Regions from separate parts of the Caldanaerobius polysaccharolyticus DSM 13641 genome, predicted to be linked through region 3. Evidence: riboswitches for the same ligand, from Rfam matches in the RefSeq annotation. Region 3 holds a riboswitch; each other region holds the start of a gene.
The links. A riboswitch is a leader RNA that binds a small molecule or an ion and turns the genes downstream of it on or off. The one in region 3 is predicted to bind S-adenosylmethionine.
Positions count from the first base shown of each region.

Region 1: another riboswitch for S-adenosylmethionine. It lies ahead of CALPO_RS0101950 (homocysteine synthase); the one in region 3 lies ahead of CALPO_RS0104220 (methionine ABC transporter ATP-binding protein).
Region 2: another riboswitch for S-adenosylmethionine. It lies ahead of CALPO_RS13640 (homoserine dehydrogenase); the one in region 3 lies ahead of CALPO_RS0104220 (methionine ABC transporter ATP-binding protein).

Region 1 covers NZ_KE386494.1:205,440-208,687, reverse strand. Annotated here, with positions in the region: gene metX (homoserine O-acetyltransferase MetX) at 1-437, opposite strand, end outside; gene CALPO_RS0101950 (homocysteine synthase) at 443-1,714, opposite strand; SAM riboswitch class I at 1,798-1,904, opposite strand; gene argC (N-acetyl-gamma-glutamyl-phosphate reductase) at 2,196-3,233, shown strand.
Region 2 covers NZ_KE386495.1:360,413-363,660, reverse strand. Annotated here, with positions in the region: gene CALPO_RS13645 (polysaccharide deacetylase family protein) at 1-737, opposite strand, end outside; gene CALPO_RS0108160 (S-ribosylhomocysteine lyase) at 1,007-1,450, shown strand; SAM riboswitch class I at 1,491-1,592, shown strand; gene CALPO_RS13640 (homoserine dehydrogenase) at 1,672-2,652, shown strand; gene CALPO_RS0108150 (LacI family DNA-binding transcriptional regulator) at 2,656-3,248, shown strand, end outside.
Region 3 covers NZ_KE386494.1:664,999-668,246, reverse strand. Annotated here, with positions in the region: gene CALPO_RS0104225 (methionine ABC transporter permease) at 1-602, opposite strand, end outside; gene CALPO_RS0104220 (methionine ABC transporter ATP-binding protein) at 583-1,608, opposite strand; SAM riboswitch class I at 1,662-1,760, opposite strand; gene CALPO_RS0104215 (hypothetical protein) at 1,910-2,413, shown strand; gene CALPO_RS0104210 (DUF2156 domain-containing protein) at 2,389-3,248, opposite strand, start outside.

The sequences.
Region 1 (3,248 bases), 460 kb from region 3:
ACGGCTTTTAAATGGGATATCCCAAGATAGTCCAACAGTATTTTCTGCACCCTGACCATATCCCTTATATTGATTTCAGGGAAGTCAGAAGCGTATGGTTTTCCTGTTCGAGGGTTAATAGACGATGGGCCTGTGGTACCTTGGCATCCTCCCAGGACGTTGGAGCAGATCACGCAGTATTTTTCAGTGTCAATGTACTTGCCTGGCCCTATGAGTCCATCCCACCAACCTGGTTTTTTGTCGTCCTCTGAATACCTGCCAGCAGCATGGCTGTCCCCTGACAAGGCGTGTAGTACAAGCACGATGTTGTTTTTGTATATATCAGGTTTTCCGTATACCTCATATGCTATTGTGAGCTCATCAAAGGTGTAGCCGCTTTCAGTGGTAAAAGCAATTTCGTCCTTAGTGAGGTGGAGGTACCTCTTTTTTACGATCATGGGCTTCACCCCTGGGATGCTCTTAATGCCTGATCCAGGTCTTCGATTATATCGTCTATGTCTTCTATGCCTATGGATAACCTTACCGTATCCGCTGTAATGCCTGATGCCAGTTGTTCTTCCTCTGAAAGCTGCTGATGAGTTGTACTGGCAGGATGTATGACAAGGGATTTGGCGTCACCTACGTTGGCTAGGTGGGAGAACAGCTTAACGCTGCTTATAAATTTTTTGCCTGCTTCCAGTCCCCCTTTTATTCCAAAAGTGAAAACAGAACCACAACCTTTTGGCATGTATTTTTGAGCCAAGTTATGGTATTTGTTGTCAGGTAATCCTGGGTAATTTACCCAATTTACATAAGGGCTTTTGTAAAGGTATTCGGCGACTTTCTGAGCGTTATCACAATGCCTCTGCATCCTCAACGATAACGTCTCAAGCCCTTGCAGCAACAAAAAGGCATTAAATGGGCTCAAACACGCTCCTATATCTCTCATAAGATGCACCCGCGCTTTTACAATATAAGCGCTTTTGCCAAAGCTCTTGGTATAGCTTAAGCCATGATAGCTTGGGTCAGGTTCTACCAATTCGGGGAATTTACCGTTATCCCAGTTGAATTTGCCTGAATCCACGATGACGCCGCCTATAGAAGTCCCGTGACCGCCGATAAATTTCGTGGCAGAATGCACGACTATGTCTGCTCCAAATTCAAAAGGTCTGCATAAGTAAGGGGTGGCAAATGTATTGTCTATTATCAACGGTATGTGGTTTTCATGGGCGATCTGAGCATAGGTTTCTATATCAAAAATATCTGTTTTGGGATTGCCGATGATCTCACCGAATATGGCTTTAGTTCGCTCATTTATGGCATTTTTTACTTCCTCAGGTCTTTCTGGGTCTACAAATACCGTTTTAATGCCAAATTTAGGCAATGTATTCGCTAGAAGAGTGTGGGTGCCCCCGTACAGGTTGGTGGAGGCTACGATTTCGTCTCCTGCTGAAGCGATGTTGAGTATTGAAAGAGTGATAGCTGCCATCCCTGAAGAGGTAGCAAGAGCTCCTACACCGCCCTCCAAAGCGGCTATTCTCTTTTCAAAGACGTCTACCGTTGGATTCATAATTCTTGTATATATATTGCCCTCTTCCTTTAAACCGAAGAGGTTTGCTGCGTGCTCTGGGCTGTTGAACACGTACGATGTAGTCTGATAGATAGGCACGCTCCGAGAACCGGTAGTTGGATCGGGTTTTTGCCCTGCGTGCAATGCCAGTGTGTCAAATTTCATAGAGCAGATTCCTCCTTATAATTGTAAAATAGGCATTAAAAAACCTCTTCTAATGAGAAGAGGGCGCATACTCTATGTACCCCCTCTCATCTCTCAAAACTCATCGTTTTGCAGGAATTGGCACCAGTCGCACCAACGTGCCGGTTGCCGGGCTTCATCGGGCCAGTCCCTCCGCCACTCTTGATAAGAGGTTTTTTTACTGATTATTTTATTTTTTAATTACGGAAATTATAGCATACAAATTGAATTAACGCAATAGCCAAAATTTAATGGTAAAAAATATTGCATTTTTATTCATTAGCGAGTATAATGTAATAAACGATGAATTATTATACATAATAATTATTAATTATGCGAAAATGATGTCCTTTGTCCCTGTATTGACGTCTATTTTATGTATAAATATTAAATCAAAAGTTATTGTATTGAAACAGAGATTGTTATACAATTTATAGGAAGTAAAAAAGAAAGGGGGGTAGATATGATAAAAGCAAGCGTCGTAGGAGCTTCTGGATATACAGGGGTAGAGCTTATAAGGTTACTGGCTTTGCATCCCGAAGTAGAGATCGTAAGCGTTACGTCTTATAACTATAAAGATAAAGACTACAGCGATCTGTATCCCAGTTTAAAAGGGTATGTGGGTATGAAATTTGAAGAATTACATAAAGAAGACATTATAAAAAAATCCGATGTGATTTTCTCGGCGCTGCCCAATGGCCATGCCCATGAACTGGCCAATGAGGTTGTAGCAAAGCATAAAAAGCTCATAGATTTAAGTGCAGATTTTCGCTTTAATGACTTTTCTGTATACGAGAAGTGGTATGGACCTGTTCCTCCTATTGACCAGCGGATAAAGAGAGTATATGGCCTTCCGGAGATACACAGGCTAGAGCTGAAAGGGGCCAACGTAGTGGCTAACCCTGGATGCTATCCCACCAGTGTGATATTGGGACTGGCTCCTGGGCTAAGGTGCGGGCTTATAAAAGCGGAAGGTATAATCATTGATTCTAAATCGGGGGTATCTGGTGCAGGTCATAATCCAACCCTCAATAACCTGTACACAGAATGCAATGAGAGCGTAAAGGCCTATGGCGTTACACATCACAGGCATACGCCAGAGATTGAACAGGAGTTAAGTTATCTTTCAGGAAACGATGTTAAAGTGACTTTTATACCTCATCTTGTGCCTATGACAAGAGGAATTTTGAGCACCATCTATTGTGATATAAAAGATGACGTTACATTATCTACGGTAAGAGAGGCTTACAGGGAATTTTACAGCAAAGAATTTTTCGTCAAGGTACTGGATGAAGGGCAGTTTCCCCGTACAAAGGATACCTATGGGTCAAACAACTGCCATATCGGTTTGGCATACGATGAGCACACGGGTAAGCTTATTATAATATCTGCTATAGATAATCTCGTTAAAGGAGCATCAGGTCAGGCTATCCAAAATATGAATTCACTTTTTGGATTACCGGAAAATACGGGGTTGGATTTTCCGGCGATTTACCCGTGACCTGCGAAACTGGTG
Region 2 (3,248 bases), on a different contig from region 3:
TTTTTGCGCCCTTCGTGCATTAAAATAATAGAACCGCTGTGGGCGTTTTTTGCTATGCGGTTTGCAATAGTCCAGTAGTCCGGGTTTTCCCAATCTCTAGGGTCTACATTCCAGTATATTATGCGAAGGCCAAAGTCTTGGCATGCGATTTTTAAGCTGTCGCTGACAGATCCGTAAGGTGGCCTAAACAGGGTAACCTTTTGACCTGTTATTTTGTGAATTAAAAGCGAAGAACGCCATAACTCCCTTTTTATTTCTTCCTGTGACATCTTGGCCATATCTCCATGGCTATAGGAATGAGTGCCGATTTCGAACCCGTTGTCGGCTATCAGTTTGACGAGGCCAGGATTTTTTTCGACATTTTCACCGGTTAAAAAGAACGTGGCTTTAGCGTTGTATTGTTTTAATATTTCAATGTATTTTGCGGTATAGGCGTAGCTGGGCCCATCGTCAAAAGTGATGGCGATGTTGTTTTCACTATTTGGGTGCGAACCTAATAATTTAGGTATTTGCTGTAACCTTGGCCCAAACATTAGCTCTCTTAACTTTGCCTCATCATCGGGTGTTGCGCTCTTTTCCTTAGGTATTTCCACTTTTTTCAGAGGGATTGCTTTTTCCTCCTCTTTGACATTGTTTATTACCGGCATATTGCTTGGATTTTGAGAAATCCTCTGAGAGGATGAGGTGATGCCTAAGGTAAATAGCAACAATAGAATTACGGTGATTTTCTTTATCATTGTAACACTCTCCAGTAGTTTGCCTTTCTGATGAGATTATATCAAAACAGCCTGCTAAATGAGTTAAGGCAATATTATTATTGTGTTACAAATGTATTAAATAGCTGTTATTATGGTATTTTTCAGCCCATAGTGATATAATAAGTTAGCGTTGTAATTCCACTAGGGGTGCTCGCAAGAGCTGAGAGAAAGGTGCGTCCTTAATGCTAATAGAGATGTGGTTAAATTGATAGATATATGATAAAATTGTAGTGATAGGAGGGATCGCCATGGAGGTTAAAGTGGAGAGTTTTCAATTAGACCATAGAACTGTCAAAGCTCCGTATGTGAGAAAAGCCGGGCGGTTGGTGGGACCTAAAGGCGATGTGATAGCTAAATACGATATAAGGCTTGTTCAGCCCAATATGGATGCAATACCCACAGGGGGGCTTCATACCCTGGAGCATTTGTTTGCTGTTTATTTCAGGGATTACATGGAAGGTATAATAGATATATCGCCTATGGGTTGTCGTACAGGATTTTATATGATCAAATTCGGCGATACGCCGGAAAAGGAAATTGAAGGTGTGTTGAAAAAGGTCCTGGAAAGGATTATAAACACAAAGGAAGAAGAAGTACCAGCTACCAACGAAGTTCAGTGCGGCAATTACAGAGATCACTCTTTATTTACCGCTAAAGAATACGCCAAAGAAGTGCTTGAAAAGTTGCAATAAAAAGTTTATACTTTAATGAGACAATTGAATATAAAAGCTACTCTTATCGAGAGCGGTGGAGGGACTGGCCCGATGAAACCCGGCAGCCGGCACATAAGTGCGTCTGGTGCCAAATCCTGCAGGGAAACCTGAGAGATGAGAGGATAGCTTTGCAAGAAAAAGCTCTCTTCATCATCGAAGGGAGCTTTTTTAAATAATAAATTCTTTCAGGAGGTTTTGCGATGAGGATTGGAGTGGGGCTTTTAGGTTTTGGCACGGTGGGTTCAGGGGTATACAGGCTTGTTGAACTGAGAAAGCAAAACATGAGAGATAAAATGGGATGTGATGTATTTGTAAAAAAAGTACTGATAAGAGATCCTAAGAAAACAAGAGCCGTGCCATTAAACGACAGTTTATTTACCACAATAGCCGATGATATTCTCTCGGATGATGGTGTAAATTTAGTAGTAGAAGCTATTGGTGGCGTTTACCCTGCGAGAGAATACGTGGAGAAGGCTATAAAGAGCGGGAAGGATGTAGTAACAGCCAACAAAGAATTAATAGCAAAACATGGTAGAGAGCTTTTGCAATTGGCCAAGTCCTATGGGGTGGATTTAAGGTATGAAGCTACAGTGGCGGGAGCTATACCGGTGATACGTCAGGTAAGGCGTTTTAAAATCACCGACGAGATTGATTACATAGGAGGTATATTAAATGGCACGTGCAACTATATACTTACGCAGATGGAACTCAATAAATGGGATTATGGTACAGCCCTTAAAGAAGCCCAGCGCTTAGGATATGCCGAAAGCGATCCATCTTATGATGTACAGGGTTACGATTCGCTGTTTAAACTTATGATACTCATAAGGGAGGTGTTTGACATTGATATGGATGTAAAAGACATAGAGGTAGAAGGTATAGCCGGTATTTCTAAGAAAGATGTAGAAAAGGCCAAAGCAAGAGGTCAAAGGATTAAACTCTATGCGTGGGCTAAAAAGAATGGCGATGAAATAAATGCAGGCGTTAAGCCGGAGTTTTTTCCTGTTAACAGCCTTTTTGGACAGGTAAACGGGGTAGAAAATGCTGTAGTGATAAAAGGGGATGGTTTTGGACAGCAGTTTTTTGTAGGATATGGAGCCGGACAGATGCCCACAGGTGACGCAGTGCTTTCTGATATAGTGGATATTTTGGGCAAGTACGAGCGTACTGCAAAGGGATAAATGTTGCAATCCCTTTATTTTTTTTGTAATATATATGTAAAAGATCAGACAACGTTTACTGCAAAGGGGGTAATCCATATTGTAAATATAAAAACTATAGCTAAAGAGGCAGGGGTCTCGGTTTCTACGGTTTCTAAGGTGATAAATGGATACGAAGACATAAGCGAACAAACCCGGGAAAAAGTTATGGAGGTAATAAAACGTTTTAATTACCAGCCCAATCAGATTGCCCGGGTATTGTGTACCAAAAAGTCCTGGCTTATCGGATTGCTTTACGATGTCTGGAGGGATTATGAGAACGAATTTTTTAATGAAATAATAATGAGCTTTAAGCGTACTGTGGAAGAGCAAGGGTATAATATACTCTTTTTAAATGTGTACAAGATTAAAAAGGAAAACATATCTTATGTCAGTTATTGTGAACAGTACAGCTTAAATGGGATTTTGGTAATTGGGTTTAAGGATGACGATCCGTATATAAAAGAGCTTATCGTCAGGGAAATACCTTGTATAGGCATAGATATTCCTATAAGTGGGAAAAAGTGCGGCTATGTAACCTCTGACAATTACGGTGGCGTTATAAAGGCAGTGGATTA
Region 3 (3,248 bases):
ATCACTATGGTAGCGACCAATACATCTGTTTGGAATCTCATATACCCGTACCTTATGGCCAGGTCTCCTAGCCCTCCTCCACCGATGGCTCCTGCCATGGCGGAGTAACCTATGATGTTTATTACGGTCAACGTTATGCCTAATACCAGCGACGACCTGGCTTCAGGTAGCAGTACTTTGAATATGATCTGGGGGATGGACGCGCCCATGGAGAGAGATGCTTCTATTACGCCCCAGTTTACTTCTAGTAGAGAACTCTCTATCACCCTGGCTACAAAAGGAGTTGCAGATAAAGCCAGGGGCACGATAGCCGCGGTGGTACCTATGGTAGTGCCCACAATAAAGCGGGATATAGGAAATATAGCTATCATCAGTATAATAAAAGGCACGGACCTGGCCGTATTGATGATAACTCCCAGCACACTGTTGAGGCGAGGTTTCTCCCATATGTTGCCTTTTCGAGTTATTACCAGGATAATCCCCAGTGGTGCTCCAAAGAGAACGGCAAAAAGAGTTGAGAAAAACACCATGTATACGGTTTGGATCAAAGAGGGAGCTATGATTTGGTACAGATTTACGAACTCATTTATTATGCTGTTCATCGGTTAACACCTCTACCTTTAGGCCCTTTTCTTTTAAGTATTGGAGGGAAGAGGAGACCCCCTCAGCATCGCCTGATACCTTTACAAGAAGCTTACCTATGGATATGTCCTTGACGTTGTCAATAGTTCCTCTGATTATGTTGACGTCCACGCCGTATTTTCTGATCATGTTAGATATTACCGCTTCTGATGTAGCAGTACCCGTAAAACTGATTTTTATAAATTTTTCTCCGGGTTTTTCTAAAATCTTTATGTCTTCGGGCAGATTAGCGGTTATATCTTCAATAAATGCCCTGGTGGTCTGCGTTGAAGGATTGGTAAACAGATCTACTACATCTGCTTGCTCTATTATCTTTCCGTTCTCGATGACGGCTACTTCATCGCAGATTTCCTTTATGACGTCCATTTCGTGGGTGATGACTATGATTGTTATGCCGAACTTTTTGTTGATCTCCTTCAGCAGCTTGAGTATAGACCTGGTCGTCATGGGATCCAATGCGGACGTGGCTTCGTCGCTTAGAAGTAAGCGGGGGTGATTGGCCAATGCCCTGGCTATACCTACTCTTTGCTTTTGTCCGCCACTTAATTGGGAAGGATAACTATAAGCTTTTTCTTCTAAGTCCACCAGGCGCAACAGCTCATGTACCCTGTCCTTTATCTTGTCCTTAGGGTAATTGGCTATCCTAAGGGGGAAGGCCACGTTTTCGTAGACGGTAGCGTTGGACAACAGGTTAAAGTGCTGAAAAATCATCCCTATTTTTTTGCGCATCTCCCTCAGTTGTTTTTTATCCAGCGCTGTGATGTCTATATCGTCGATATATATACGGCCTTTTGTAGGTTCTTCAAGCCGATTTATACATCTTACCAATGACGATTTGCCGGCGCCGCTTAGACCTATTATACCGAATATGCTTCCGTCTTTGATAGTGAGGCTTATGTCGTCTAATGCTACAACTTTTTGACCACCGGTGTCGTATACTTTAGATAAGTTCTGGATTTTTATCATTTCGTTCACCCGTCTTTCCGCATCAAAAAAACCTCTTCGAGAGAGGCTTTACTCTCTCATCTTTCAGGGAGATCCCTGCAGGATTTGGCACCGTGCTTAAAGCCGGTTGCCGGGCTTCATAGGGCCAGTCCCTCCACCACTCTCGATAAGAGTTCTCACTATTTAGATAGATTTTATATAGATTTATGGTACAAGTATATTAAAAATTATTTAATATGTCAACATAAAATTTATTTAAAAAATAGTGTTTTTATTGACTCGAACACAAGTTCGATATATAATATACCTGAGGTGGTAAGGAGTGTTAAACTTTCCTGTAAAAGCCGATGAAATATGCGCGGTGGTGCCAGAACCCTGTAAAGGAAGGGCTTGCGTCAAGATTATAGACAATAACGGAACAGGGTATACGGTACCTTGCAGGGTTGTTTATGTTCTCAAATACATGGCGTGGTATTTTGCCAGGGATTTGAGTGCTCTGAGAGTCGAGTGTAGCAATATAACGGGAAAAAAGCTATACCTACCCATACCTTTTAGCAGAGACATAATAATGGTTCCCCTTAAAATGCGCGGGGAACGTGGCATAGGTGAAAAGACAGGATATATAAATTACTGCCAGGTGGATATGGCTAGACTTAAGGGCCAAACTATATACCTGCGTAGCGGTGTACATATAGATTCTTGCAATTCTGCGGATACGGTGTACAGGCATTTAAAAGCTGCTGAAACTGTTCTTTACCATATGTTCGGCCGTGATGTTGTTGTCAGAGAAAAAAGCAGAAGTTACATTTGTCCCCTGTACTTGTAGACCATCTTTACGGGATGATAGGATTGTTTAGCTCTCCTCAACCCGGGTATACCCATATCCTGCTCTCTATTGATATAAGGTATGGAAGCCCATGCGGTCTCTGCGAAGCATTGGTTTATAAAGGCATATAGATCAGGTATATCCGGGTTGGCCTTTTCTATATGCACTACGGCTGTATCAGGGTTGAGCAATTCGCCAAAGGTATAACCTTGTATTTCTCCTTGTATTTTTACTACAATACCTTTTACATCGAATATTTCGTAATTTTCAAAAAAGGTCTTTATAGAGTGAAATTCCTCCAATAGGCCAGGGTTTTGCTGGAGGTCTTTGTCCTCAAGCCACTTTTCTGTAAAGCTCAAACATTCTGCGACATGATTTTTGCTTAGGTTTTCCACAGTGTAATTGTACAGCTTTTTAAAGCGGTTTACGTGGTTTTTCTTCGAATGGTATTTTCGCCCGGATAAGTTTATGAGGTCACTGGTGTTGTACACGTAGTCGCTGTTGTCCTCGTCTAGGACCATGTTCACATTAAAAAGTTCTTTTATTTTTTTTGCCATATGTTCTGGAAAACGCTCAAAGAATACGCTTAATCCTTCTTTGGCGTATCGTTCCCATAATTTTTCAAGGGCTTTTATGGTGTTGGATTCATCGCCTACTGGGGGCAGTATGGTGATGGCGTCTTTTTGAGATACAAGGCAAAGGCAATCTTGAATTACTTCGTAGTGAAGGTTGTAGCGGTGATTCCACATATAAAGGTTTGTAAAGGTGTATTCGGAGATCTGCGGAGGGTATTTTTTGAAGAAAAAATCCAGGATATTTTTGTCTTCTATGTGTA